DNA from 3 places in the Pseudomonas benzopyrenica genome. Region 1 is predicted to be linked to each of the others. Evidence: predicted binding sites of a transcription regulator. Region 1 holds the regulator's gene; each other region holds the start of a gene.
What was found. Region 1 encodes FliA, which starts transcription of late flagellar genes. Its sites were predicted from a motif close to CTAAAGTTTNNNNNNNNNNNGCCGNTAA; they were not measured.
Positions count from the first base shown of each region.

Region 2: V6W80_RS19865 (methyl-accepting chemotaxis protein) is a predicted target of FliA. The motif match lies at 2,517-2,544, and genes of this name have one in related genera.
Region 3: V6W80_RS08365 (flagellar protein MotY) is a predicted target of FliA. The motif match lies at 2,672-2,699, and genes of this name have one in related genera.

Region 1 covers NZ_CP145723.1:3,339,316-3,343,928, reverse strand. The annotation lists gene flhF (flagellar biosynthesis protein FlhF) at 1-664, shown strand, start outside; gene fleN (flagellar synthesis regulator FleN) at 757-1,587, shown strand; gene fliA (RNA polymerase sigma factor FliA) at 1,584-2,324, shown strand; gene V6W80_RS15800 (chemotaxis response regulator CheY) at 2,412-2,786, shown strand; gene V6W80_RS15795 (protein phosphatase CheZ) at 2,806-3,594, shown strand; gene V6W80_RS15790 (chemotaxis protein CheA) at 3,621-4,613, shown strand, end outside.
Region 2 covers NZ_CP145723.1:4,182,173-4,186,785, forward strand. The annotation lists gene V6W80_RS19850 (DUF4214 domain-containing protein) at 1-121, opposite strand, end outside; gene V6W80_RS19855 (saccharopine dehydrogenase family protein) at 397-1,470, shown strand; gene V6W80_RS19860 (Gfo/Idh/MocA family protein) at 1,537-2,478, shown strand; gene V6W80_RS19865 (methyl-accepting chemotaxis protein) at 2,599-4,239, shown strand; gene V6W80_RS19870 (hypothetical protein) at 4,405-4,613, shown strand, end outside.
Region 3 covers NZ_CP145723.1:1,796,400-1,801,012, forward strand. The annotation lists gene bfr (bacterioferritin) at 1-347, opposite strand, end outside; gene V6W80_RS08350 (bacterioferritin-associated ferredoxin) at 541-756, opposite strand; gene rnt (ribonuclease T) at 875-1,546, opposite strand; gene pyrC (dihydroorotase) at 1,549-2,592, opposite strand; gene V6W80_RS08365 (flagellar protein MotY) at 2,734-3,684, shown strand; gene V6W80_RS08370 (argininosuccinate synthase) at 3,801-4,613, shown strand, end outside.

The DNA.
Region 1 (4,613 bases):
CGGTGTCGTCGCCTTCGTCGGTCCGGCCGGCATGGGCAAGACCACCACCCTGGCCAAGCTCGCCGCCAATTACGTGCTCAAGTACGGCCCCCAGAGCCTGGCGCTGGTCAGCATGGACAGCTTCCGCATCGGTGCCCAGGAGCAGATCAAGACCCTGGGCCGCATCCTCGACGTACCGGTAACCCTGGTCGATCCGGGCCAGTCCCTGGCACAGGCCCTGGCCCCCCTGGCGCGCAAGCGCCTGGTGCTGATCGACACCGCGGGCATGCCCGCCAACGATCCGGCGCTCAAGGCGCAGCTCGAAGCCCTGGCCAACCGCCAGCTGAAGATTCGCAACTACCTGGTGCTGGGCGTCACCAGCCAGAGCCAGGTGCTCAAGGCGGCCTACCACAGCTATCGGCGCTGCGGCCTGAGCGGCTGCGTGCTGACCAAGCTGGACGAAGCCGCCAGCCTCGGCGAAGCCCTGGGCCTGGCCATCAGCCAGCGCCTGCCGGTGGCCTACATCGCCGACGGCCCGCGCATCCCGGACGACCTGCATCCGGCGCGCAGCCACCAGTTGGTAAGCCGCGCCGTGAGCCTGCAGGCACCCGAGGAGCCGAGCGAAGAAACCATGGCTGGCATGCTGGCCGGCCTGTATCAGAGCAATGCCCGCCGCGCCGGTTAGCGCAGACGAACGGTAGTGGTGCATCGCATGCCTGGGCACGCCAAATGCACTTGGTCTAAAGTGTGACGGATTTCAATCAAAGGTATCAGGCAATGGGTAGCATGCATCCCGTCCAAGTCATAGCGGTCACGGGCGGTAAAGGCGGTGTCGGCAAGACCAACGTGTCGGTCAACCTGGCCTTGGCCCTGGCCGATATCGGGCGGCGCGTCATGCTGCTCGACGCCGACCTGGGCCTTGCCAACATCGACGTTCTGCTCGGCCTGTCGCCCAAGCGCACCCTGGCCGACGTCATCTCCGGCGAGTGCGAGCTGCGCGACGTGCTGCTGCACGGCCCGGGCGGCATCCGCATCGTCCCGGCGGCCTCGGGCACCCAGGCGATGGTCAATCTGACGCCGGCCCAGCACGCGGGCCTGATCCAGGCCTTCAGCGACATTAGCGAGAACCTCGACGTGCTCATCGTCGATACCGCTGCCGGCATCGGCGATCAGGTGGTCAGCTTCGTTCGCGCCGCCCAGGAAGTCCTGGTGGTGGTGTGCGACGAACCCACCTCCATCACCGACGCCTACGCCCTGATCAAGCTGCTCAATCGCGACCATGGCGTCACCCGGTTCCGGGTTCTGGCGAACATGGCGCTGACGCCCCAGGAAGGTCGCAATCTCTTTGCTAAGCTGACCAAGGTGACCGACAGATTCCTGGATGTCGCCCTGCAATACGTGGGCGCCATTCCGTTCGATGAGGCGGTGCGCAAAGCCGTGCAGAAGCAGCGCCCCGTGTTTGAAGCCTTTCCGCGTGCCAAGGCCTCGCTGGCCTTTCGTGCGGTGGCCCAGAAAGTCGATGGCTGGCCGCTGCCTGCCAATCCGCGCGGCCATCTCGAGTTCTTTGTCGAGCGCCTTGTGCAACCAGCCATCGGTACCCACGCATGACAGCATCCAGCGGGCTTCGCATGTACAGCAAAACCTCGGAACGTACCCAGCAGGAGCAACTCATCAACCGCTATGCGCCGTTGGTGAAACGCATCGCCTACCACCTCCTGGCGCGTCTGCCGGCCAGCGTGCAGGTCGAAGACCTGATGCAGGCTGGCATGATTGGGCTGCTGGAGGCCTCACGCAAATATGACGCCGGCAAGGGCGCCAGCTTCGAGACCTACGCCGGCATCCGCATCCGCGGCGCCATGCTCGACGAGGTGCGCAAGGGTGACTGGGCGCCGCGCTCGGTGCATCGCAACACGCGCATGGTCACCGACGCCATTCGTGCAGTGGAAGCGCGGACGGGTCGCGACGCTAAAGATTCCGAGGTCGCGGCCGAACTTAAATTGAGTCTGGATGAGTACTACGGCATCCTTGGCGACACCATGGGGAGTCGCCTGTTCAGTTTCGACGACCTCATGGAGGGTGGTGAGCATGGGCTCGAGGAGAGCGGTTCGCATGAACTCGAACCCGGTCGCGGTCTGGAAGATCAGCGCTTCCGCAAGGCCCTGGCCGACGCCATCGCCAATCTTCCGGAGCGTGAACGTCTGGTGCTCTCGCTGTATTACGACGAGGAACTCAACCTCAAGGAAATCGGCGAGGTGCTGGGCGTGAGCGAGTCACGCGTCTGCCAGCTTCACAGTCAATGCGCGGCACGCCTGCGGGCGCGGCTGGCGGAATGGCGTTCGCGTTAACCGGCTGGTACTCAGGCTACTACGATTGCTTAGACGCGCCTCATGGCGTGTGTGCGGATTAGGACGGAGGTCGACTTGGACAAGAACATGAAAATCCTCATCGTGGACGATTTTTCCACGATGAGACGCATCATCAAGAATTTGCTGCGCGATCTGGGATTCACCAATACCGCCGAAGCAGACGACGGCAACACCGCACTGCCGATGTTGCAGAGCGGCAACTTCGATTTTCTCGTCACCGACTGGAACATGCCTGGCATGACCGGCATTGACCTGCTGCGTCAGGTCCGCGCCGACGCGCGGCTGAAAACCCTGCCGGTGCTGATGGTGACCGCCGAAGCCAAGCGCGAGCAGATCATCGAGGCCGCTCAGGCCGGCGTGAACGGCTATGTGGTCAAGCCTTTCACCGCCCAGGTGCTGAAAGAAAAGATCGACAAGATCTTCGAGCGGGTGAACGGCTGAAGAAAGCCGCGGGGACGTTATGGATCAGCTTGGCTCCAACAGCTTCAGCGACTTCGAGTCGAATCTCAAACAGCACGCCCAAGAGTTGGTGAAATGCCTGGAAAGCGGCGATTTCACCCAGGCCGTGCATGTCATCAACGAGCTCAATCAACTGCGTGACCGGGGGCTCTACCAGGAAGTCGGCAAGCTGACCCGCGAATTGCACAACGCCATCGTCAACTTCGAGATCGATCCGCGCGGCATGGCCGGCGAAGAGGTCTCCCAGATCAGCGATGCCACCGATCGTCTCTCCTACGTGGTGAAGATGACCGAGAACGCCGCCAACCGGACCATGGATCTGGTGGAGGAGAGTGCCCCGCTGGTAGGCAACTTCGGTGACGAAGCCCGTGCCGTGCATGCCGACTGGAAGAAGTTCATGCGCCGGGAAATGGGCGCGGACGAATTCCGCGAGTTGGCCAAGCGCGTCGATGCCTTCCTCAGCCACAGCGAGAGCAGCGCCGAACAACTGTCGTCCAAGCTCAACGACATCCTCCTGGCGCAGGATTACCAGGACCTCACCGGTCAGGTGATCAAACGCGTGGTCAACCTCGTCGGGCAGATCGAGAAAGACCTCGTCAAGCTGGTGATGATGGCCAGCCAGGTCGATCGCTATACCGGCTTCAGTCACGATCACACCGCGCTGATCGAACAGAATCGAAAAGAAAAGACGATGAAGGGTGAAGGTCCGCAGATTCATGCCGATAAGCGTGAAGACGTCGTGGCCGCTCAGGTCGACGTCGACGATCTTCTATCCAGTCTGGGCTTCTGACCCAGACCCTCTTGGGGAGTGCAGGAATGAGCTTCGACGCCGATGAAGAAATCCTCCAGGATTTCCTGGTAGAGGCCGGCGAGATTCTCGAACAGTTGTCCGAACAATTGGTCGAGCTGGAAAGCCGCCCGGATGACATGGATCTGCTGAACGCCATTTTCCGTGGCTTCCATACCGTAAAGGGCGGTGCCGGTTTCCTGCAGCTCCATACCCTGGTCGAGTGCTGCCATATCGCGGAAAACGTATTCGACATCCTGCGCAAGGGCGAACGCCGCGTGGATGCCGAGCTGATGGATGTGGTGCTGCAGGCACTGGATTCCGTCAACGAGATGTTCGGTCAAGTCCGTGAACGCGAAGAGCCGACCCCGGCCTCGCCTGAATTGCTGGCGGCCCTGGCCCGCCTGGCCGAGCCCGCTGGCAGCGAGCCGGCGCCGGTCCCGGCTGCGCCCGTGACTGCCACCCCGGTCGTGGCCGCAGCGCCCGCGCCGACCGCCCCGGCGGCCGCCGAGCCGGAGCTGAGCGATGCCGATTTCCAGAATCTGCTCGATGCCCTGGGCAGCGAGCCGAGCGCGGCAGCGGCAACGCCTGCGGCCGCCAGTGGCGACGACATCACCGATGACGAATTCGAGGCCCTGCTCGATCAGTTGCATGGCAAGGGCAAGTTCAACGAGGCACCGGCCACCGCGCCGGTTGTCGCTGCGGCTCCTGCCGTGGCTGCGGCTGGTGGCGACGACATCACCGACGACGAATTCGAGGCCCTGCTCGACGAATTGCACGGCAAGGGCAAGTTCGTCGCGGACGAGGCCGCGGCACCGGTTGTAGCAGCGCCTGCTGCGGCGGCTCCAGCCGCCGCGACGGGTGGTGACGAGATCACCGACGACGAATTCGAATCCCTGCTCGACGAATTGCACGGCAAGGGCAAGTTCAGTGGTCCTGCTGTAGCCGCTGAGTCCGTGGCTGCGCCCGTTGCGGCAGCGCCGGCGCCCGTCGCCGCGCCTCAGCCCGCGCCGGCACCCGCA
Region 2 (4,613 bases), 840 kb from region 1:
GCTCATTGCCCAGGCCTTCGTCCAGTTTGGCGACCCAGAAACGGAAGCCTTCCGCGTCCGGGGCACGGCCCAACACCCCCCAATAACAGGCGTTCACCCGCGCTGCATTGTCCACGATCATGGTCTTTCCTCCTTGAAGCGGCCACCCACCGTGGCCGACCACTGGCTTATAGAAGGCGTCGCCAAGTGGTGCAGACCTGTGTCCGGATTCCTGTGGTGGGATCGACAGCCTTTCGCCTAGAGCGATAAGCAACAGGACGGATGAAAAGAAGGTCCTGGTCGAATCGTCGAGGTACTCGACGTTTCGTCAAATAAGGGACGACACTTCGACGCTCTGACGCTCACATCTGGCAGCGCCGTTTTTTAAGCTGGAGCCTCAACCACGGAGGATCCGCCATGAACGTCACCCTGCTCGGCGCCGGCCACATCGGCTACACCATTTCGCAATTGCTGCACGCCAGTGGCGACTACCGGGTGACGGTGGCGGATCGTGACGAACGTGCCCTGGCGGCCATCGCGGCCCTGGGCGTGCAGACCCGCACCCTGGACACGTCCGACGCCAGCGCCCTGACCGCGGCCCTGGACGACCAGGACGTGGTGCTCAACGCCCTGCCCTACCACTTGGCGATTCCCGTCGCCCAGGCGGCCAAGGCCACCAACACCCACTACTTCGACCTGACCGAAGACGTCAAGGCGACCAAGACCATCCGCCAGTTGGCCGAGGGCGCGAGCAATGCCTTCATGCCCCAGTGCGGTCTGGCGCCTGGCTTCATCGGTATCGCCGCCCATTCCTTGGCCAAGCGCTTCGACAGTGTGCGCGAGGTGAAGATGCGCGTCGGCGCCCTGCCGGAATTTCCCACCAATGCCCTGAAGTACAACCTGACCTGGAGTGTCGACGGCCTGGTCAACGAGTACTGCCACCCCTGCGAAGCGGTGCGCAATGGCGAACTGCAACTGGTGCAGCCGCTGGAAGGCCTGGAGCACTTTTCCCTGGATGGCGTGGAATACGAGGCCTTCAACACCTCGGGCGGTCTGGGCACCCTCTGCGAGACCCTGCAGGGCCAGGTGGAAACCCTGGACTACAAGACCGTGCGCTATCCCGGTCACCGCGACCTGATGAAGTTCCTGCTGGAAGACCTGCGCCTGGCCGGTGACCAGGAGCAACTCAAGAACATTCTGCGCGGCGCCGTGCCCACCACCATGCAGGACGTGGTGCTGGTGTTCGTCACCGTCAGCGGAATGCGCGGCGGCAAGCTGGTGCAGGAGGTGTTCAGCCGCAAGATCTTTGCCGCCGAGCGCGATGGCCGCCTGACCAGCGCCATCCAGATCACCACCGCCGCTGGCATCTGCACCGCCCTGGATCTGTTCCGCGAAGGCAAGCTGCCGCAGCGCGGCTTCATCGCCCAGGAGCAGGTGGACATGGACGCCTTCCTGGCCAACCGCTTCGGCAAGGCCTACCAGCCGGTCTGATCGACGAAGCCTAACGGCGCACCTGGGGTCCATAACGGTACGCCCACCGTTAGAGGACCCTTTTTCATGCTCAGCGTCGCCATCGTCGGTTGCGAACAGATCCACGCCCAGGACTACCTGGACACCAGCCTGGCCGATCCGCGCGTGCGGGTGGTGGCCGTGGCCAGCGAACGCGATCCCGCCCGCGCCCGGCGCCTTGCCGTCCCCCATGGCCTGCCGGTGCTGGACAATTTCGCCCAGTTGCCCGAGGTGGATCTGGCCTTCGTCACCACCGCCATCGAGGATCACGAGGCGGCGGTGAGCGCCCTGCTCCCGCGCGCTCGCCATCTCTTCGTGGAAAAGCCACTGTCCGTCTCGGCTGAACGCGCGACGGCGCTGGCGGCGCAACTGGCCGGTCGTTCCTGCTTCAGCGGTTTCTACCTGCGTACCGACCCGGCCCTGCGGCAGTTGCGCCAGCTGGCGCAGGACGGGGCCATCGGCAGCCTCAGCCACCTGTCGCTCACCGCCGGGCACCCCGGGTTGCTGGAGGGCTGGCTGAGCGATTGGCCCGCGCATCTGGACGAGACGCGCATGGGCTATGGCGCCTTTGGTGACCTGGCGGTGCATCTGCTGGATTTCAGCGCCTGGCTGACTGGTGAAGCCCTGACGGTCGAGTACTGCCGCCTGGAGCGCGATGCCCGCTGGCCGCTGGATCACAGCGGCGAGGCGCTGCTCCGGGCCGGCGACCTGCCAGTCCAGCTGCGCGCCAGCGCCACCCTGCGCGGTCCGCGATTGGCCGTTCGCCTGGACGGCAACGAGGGAACCCTGGCGCTCTCCGCGGGGCGGCTGGTACTGCACGACGCTAAGGGAAATCGCCAGACGTTGGCCGAGGGCGTCGACCCCGGCGTGCCTCAGGGGGCCCAGGCGGTATTCGATCAGCTACTCGGAAAACCACGTCCGGAACTGGCCACCCTGGCGGATGCGCTCGTGGCCAACCAGCTGCTCGATCGACTCTATGGACGCGGCTGAAAGCGATTTCGAACGATCGCGAAGCCTGACCTGCTCACCTAAAGGTCGGACAGCAGGTGCCGATAGCGAGAGTATCCAGCGCAACTTGGCTGAAACCCACCTCGCAGAAAGGAAGGCTCCATGGTCTGGTTCAACAATCTGGCGCTGGCGAAGAAACTCGCCGTGGCCTTTGGCCTGTGCACGGCCATCACCCTGGGCATCGGCGCCGTCGGCCTGAGTGGCATCAGAAGCGTCAACGCCCAGCTGGATAACGTGTTGAACGACACGCTGCTCTCCATCACCCTGCTCAACGATGCCAAGAGCAATGTCATCGGCCACAATCGCGATCTCTTCCGCGTGCTGTCCATGGCCTACGGCGAAGCACCGCAAAGCGACCAACAGGCCGTCATCACCTCAATGCGTGACAATCAGGCCGATGCGGAGAAGCCCTTCGCCGCCTATCGCGCCACGCCGCGGCAGGCCGATGAAAAGCAGGCCGGTGATGCCTTCGAGCAGGACTGGAAGAGCTATGTCGCTGGTACCGACGCCATCCTGGCACGCCTCGCGGCCAAGGATGTAGCCGGTGCCGCCAAGCTGTTGAACGAGCAGGTGCAACCCACCTACCGCAAGACCATGGCCTCGTTCAAGATTATGATGCAATCCAACAAGCGACAGAGTGCCGAGGCCGGTGACGCTGCCCACGCCGCCTACAAGCAGGCCTTCTGGGTACTCTGCCTGGGGCTGCTGCTGGCCACGCTCTGCGCCCTGACGCTGGGCTTCGTCATCACGCGGATGATCGTCATGCCGATCCGCCAGGCCGTCTCCAGTGCCGAACGGGTCGCCCAGGGCGATCTGACCCAGACGATCCAGAGCTCCCGGCGTGACGAAGCCGGCCAGCTGCTGCAAGCCCTGGGTGGCATGCAGGCCAGCCTGAAAGACACCGTGCAGCGCATGGCCGGTGCCTCCAGCCAACTCGCCGCGGCCGCCGAAGAGCTGCACGCCGTGACCGAGGAGACCTCCCGTGGCCAGGTTCGCCAGCACGACGAGGTGCAGCAGGCCGCCACTGCGGTCAACCAGATGACCGCAGCCGTGGAAGAGGTGGCGCGCAATGCCGCTTCCACCTCCACCGCCTCTCAGGACACCAGTCGCGAAGCCCAACAGGGTCGCGAACAGGTGCAGCAGGCCGCCCAGGCCATGGCAGTGATGACCCGCGAGATCACCGACTCCACCGAGAAGGTGCAGACCCTGGAAGGCCAGGTACGCGAGATCGGCAAGGTGCTGGAAGTGATTCGTGGCATCGCCGAGCAGACCAATCTGCTGGCGCTCAACGCCGCCATCGAAGCGGCCCGCGCCGGCGAGCAGGGTCGTGGCTTCGCCGTGGTGGCGGACGAAGTTCGCGCCCTGGCCCATCGCACCCAGGGGTCCACCGGCGAAATCGAACGGATGATGAGCGCCGTGCGCAGCAGTGCCGAAGAAGCCGTGAGCGCCATGCACAAGAGCCAGTCCCTGGCAGGGGATACCCAGGAGCGCGCCAACCGTGCCGGCGAAGCCCTGAACCGCATCACCACCGGGGTCGCCCAGATCGAGGAGCGCAACCTGGTGATCGCCAGCGCCGCCGAGGAGCAGGCTCAGGTGGCCCGCGAAGTGGACCGCAATCTGGTCAATATCCAGGACCTGTCCACCCAGACCGCCACCGGTGCCCAGCAGACCGCCGCGTCCAGTCAGGAGCTGTCGCGACTGGCCAATTCCTTCCAGGGCCTGGTCGCGCAATTCCGTTATTGATCGGTCATCCAGGAAACTTCCGACCAGCGGACGACCTGCCCTCACCCCGGTGAGCGGCAGGCCGCAAGCGCAGCGGTAGCCCTCCCGGTTCAATACCCTGGGACGGGGAATTGAACATTGCCCGCCAGCGCGGCTCTGATCTGAACCCCCTGAATGGATGCTCCCATGCGCTTTACCTACGATGCCCGCCGCAGCTATCGCCTGATCGGCCTGGACGACGGACGTCTGGCGGGTCAGTTGCTGCGTGGGCAGCTGTACATCATGGTCGCCGGCGATGGAAAGCAACCGCAGTCCTATGCCCAGCTCGAAGACGATCAGCTGCGTACCGCCGAAGGCCACCTGATCGGTTGCCGCGAGGCGGATATCCTCACCCT
Region 3 (4,613 bases), 1.5 Mb from region 1:
CTCACGTAGTCCCGTACGCTTTCGCAATAGGTGATGGCTTCACGCAGGTCAGCCACGGCGCTGATTTCCAGGCGCAGGTCGCACTGGATCATTTCCTGGGTGTTCTCGCCGATCATCAGCTTGCCCAGGTCCTGCAGATTGGGCAGGCCTTCCAGGAATAGGATGCGCTCGATCAGGCGATCGGCGTGCTTCATCTCGTCGATGGATTCCTTGTACTCGTGATGGCCCAGCTTGCGGATACCCCAGTCGTTGTACATCCGCGAGTGCAGGAAGTACTGGTTGATGGCCACCAGTTCGTTGCCGAGGATCTTGTTCAAATGCTGGATGACGGTGATATCGCCTTTCATGGCCGGACCTGCAAATCGGGTGGGATTGCCGGCAGTCTGAGCGTGGAAGGGCCCTTTGTCAAAAGCTTAAGTTGTTGAAAAATCGACGAAAATCGAACGGTAATCGAAAGCTTTTTCATCCTTTCCGTAAGCGTTTGATTAGACAATAAAAAAGCCGGACGCAAGGTCCGGCATTTTTTTGCAGGGATGTCGCTCAGGCGCGCGGGACGTCCAGGGCGTAGGCGAGCTGCTGGGCACCATGCAGTTCACCGAGGGTTTCCTTGACCACCTGTTTGGCGAGGCAAGCGCACTTGCCGCACTGGGTGGCGCAACCCGTGCTTTCCCGGACTTCCCGATAACTGCAGCAGCCTTCATAGATGGCTTCGCGAATATGCTTGTCGGTCACGCCACGGCAAAGACACACGTACATGGATCGCCTGCTGTATGAGTGGAGGTGCCGCCAAAGCTAATGACAATGAGAATGATTGTCAAAGTTGTAGGCGGCAAAATCTCATCAAAGGTGTCCTGGGCGACAGGCGGTTGTCCGATCAGTCCAGGTCGACCCAGCCGCCCATCTCCCGCCAGCGATTGACGATGCCGCAGAACAGCTCGGCAGTCTTCTCGGTGTCGTAACGGGCCGAGTGGGCTTCGCGATTATCGAATTCGATACCGGCCGCCTGACAGGCCTTAGCCAATACCGTCTGACCATAGGCCAGGCCGGCGAGGGTTGCGGTATCGAAGCTGGAGAAGGGGTGGAAGGGATTGCGCTTCAGGCCACAACGCAAGACCGCGGCATTGAGGAAACCCAGGTCGAAGCTGCTGTTATGGCCGACCAGGATGGCTCTCTTGCAGCCACTGGCCTTGAGCGACTTGCGCACGCCCTTGAAGATCTCGCTCAGCGCCTGCTCTTCGCCCACCGCCATGCGCAGCGGATGGTCGAGCTTGATGCCGGTGAACTCCAGCGCCGCCGGTTCGATGTTGGCGCCGACGAAGGGTTCGACGCGGAAGAAGTAGGTGTGATCCGGATAGAGCACGCCTTCCTCGTCCATGGCCACGGTGGTGGCGGCAATTTCCAGCAGGGCATCGGTGGCGGCGTTGAAGCCACCGGTCTCGACGTCCACCACCACCGGCAAATAGCCGCGAAAGCGGCGCGCCATGGGGATGCGCGAGTCGGACATCGGCTGGCTGGCATCCAGTTCGTCGCTGAAGGTCTCATCCATGCTCATGCGCCCACCTCCAGCCGCCAGCGCAGCGTTTCGCCCGCGCGCAGCGGAATCACCTCATGGTCGCCGAACGGCAGGGAGGCCGGCGCCTGCCAGTCCTCGCGCACCAGGGTGACGATCTCGGTATTGCGCGGCAGGCCGTAGAAGTCGGCACCGAAATGGCTGGCGAAGCCTTCCAGGCGGTCGAGGGCGTTGCGGCTCTCGAAGGCCTCGGCATAGAGTTCCAGGGCGCCATAGGCGGTGTAGCAGCCGGCGCAGCCACAGGCGGCTTCCTTGGCGTGACGGGCATGGGGCGCCGAGTCGGTGCCGAGGAAGAACTTGGGATTGCCGCTGGTGGCGGCGTCCAGCAGGGCGCTCTGGTGGGTGTTGCGCTTGAGGATCGGCAGGCAATAGAAGTGCGGCCGGATCCCGCCCACCAGCATGTGGTTGCGGTTGTACAGCAGGTGGTGGACCGTGATGGTGGCACCGACGTTGGCCGGGGCCTCGCGCACGAAGGCAGCGGCATCACCGGTGGTGATGTGCTCGAACACCACCTTCAGCGTCGGGAAGCGCTGGACGATACGCACTAGGTGCTCGTCGATGAATCGCTTCTCGCGGTCGAAGACATCCACCTCGGCATGGGTGACCTCGCCATGCACCAGCAGCGGCAGGCCGATCTCGGCCATGGCTTCCAGGGTGGGGAAGAGGTTGTCCAGCGAGGTGACCCCGGAATCGGAGTTGGTGGTGGCACCGGCCGGATAGAGCTTGGCGGCGTGCACGAAGCCGCTGGCCTTGGCGCTACGTACGTCGTCCGGGCTGGTGCGATCAGTGAGGTAGAGCACCATCAGCGGCTCGAAGCGACTGCCGGCCGGGCGTGCGGCCAGGATACGCTCGCGGTAGGCAGCGGCCTGTTCGGCGTTGCGCACCGGTGGCACCAGGTTGGGCATGACGATGGCGCGACCGAATTCCCGGGCGGCGTCGGCGACGGTCTGCGGCAGGGCGGCGCCGTCGCGCAGGTGAATGTGCCAGTCATCGGGACGGGCAAGGGTGATCCGGTCGGTCATGCGGGATTCCAGGCTGCGGGAAAGTGGGGAAATGCTACCGGAAAAGGGGGTAGCCGGCATCCGTGCGGCGGGACCGCGCTCAAGTTTTCCGTGCCCTCGACCGATAAGAAGCCCAGGTACTTTTTCTTTCCGGAGCCCGACGTGCGACCGCGTTACCTCTTCCTTTCCTGTCTGCTGCTCGCCGTGCCGGCCTGGGGAATGACCTTCCAGAGCCGGCTCGAGAGCGTGGAATGGAAAGTGGAGGGCGACATCTTCGCCTGTCGGCTGGTGCAGCCCATCCCGCGCTTCGGCAGTGGTGGCTTCCTGCGCCGCGCGGGCGAAGCCACGGTGTTCGAGCTGCGGCCCAATGGCCAGTGGCTGCCGGCGGGCAGTGCCCACCTCAAGGCGGCCGCAGTGCCCTGGAAGCCGGGGCTCGGCGACATCAGCCTCGGCTCGGTCAAGGTGGTGGAGGGCGAACAGGCGCTGGCCACCAGCGCACAACAGGCGCAGCGCCTGCTGGCGGGGCTGATGGAAGGGCGTATGCCCCAGGTGAGCAGGGCAGGTGCCCTGGACGACCAGGTCGAGGTCCGGCTGCTGCCGGTGCGCTTCGAGCCGGCGTACCAGCAATTCCAGGCCTGTACCCAGAAGCTGCTGGCGGTCAACTTCGAGCAGATCCGTCATTCCCAGGTCGGCTTCCCGGGCGGCGGCGATACCCTGGACGACCTTGCCAAGGCCAAGCTCGATCTCATCGACGAGTACCTGAAGGCCGATCCGACGGTCAATCACGTCATCGTCTCCGGCTACAGCGACAACCAGGGCACCCGGTTGGACAATCGCCAGGAATCCCGCCTGCGGGCCATCGCCGTGATGGAGTACCTCAAGAGCAAGGGTTTCGCCGCCGAGCAGATCGAGCTGCGCTTCTTTGGCGAGCAGTATCCCGTGGCACCCAACACCAGCAAGGCCAATCGCGCGCTCAATCGCCGGGTGACCCTGGTGTTCTCGCGGGCGCCGGCAAGCAGCGAACCAGCGGCCGCGCCAACCACCAGCACCGCCGCCAATCCGGCCGAACCGCCGGCGCCTACCCCGGCACCGCCCGCCAAACCCAAGGGCTGATCCACCCGACCGGATGTCGCCCAGACATCAGAGTGCGTCGCGCCCCTGTAAAAGCGGCGAGGCGACCAGTAGACTTGTCGCTTTCCGACTCAACGCAACACACGGGAGCGAACGGCATGGCGGATGTGAAGAAGGTAGTCCTGGCGTATTCCGGCGGCCTGGACACCTCGGTGATCCTCAAGTGGCTGCAGGATACCTATAACTGCGAAGTGGTGACCTTCACCGCTGACCTCGGCCAGGGCGAGGAAGTCGAACCGGCACGCGCCAAGGCCCAGGCCATGGGCGTCAAGGAAATCTACATCGACGACCTGCGCGAAGAGTTCGTCCGCGACTTCGTCTACCCGATGTTCCGTGCCAACACCGTCTACGAAGGCGAGTACCTGCTGGGTACCTCCATCGCCCGTCCGCTGATCGCCAAGCGCCTGATCGAGATCGCCAACGAAACCGGTGCCGACGCCATCTCCCACGGCGCCACCGGCAAGGGCAACGACCAGGTGCGCTTCGAGCTGGGTGCCTATGCGCTCAAGCCAGGCGTCAAGGTGATCGCCCCCTGGCGCGAGTGGGACCTGCTGTCCCGCGAGAAGCTGATGGACTACGCCGAAAAGCACCAGATCCCGATCGAGCGCCACGGCAAGAAGAAGTCGCCGTACTCCATGGACGCCAACCTGCTGCACATCTCCTACGAGGGTGGCGTGCTGGAAGACACCTGGACCGAGCACGAAGAAGACATGTGGCGCTGGACCAAGTCCCCGGAAGCCGCACCTGACACCCCGACCTACATCGAGTTGACCTACCGCAACGGTGACATCGTCGCCATCGATGGCAAGGAGCTGAGCCCGGCCACGGTGCTGGCCGAACTGAACCGCATCGGCGGCGAGAACGGCATCGGTCGCCTGGACATCGTCGAGAACCGCTATGTGGGCATGAAA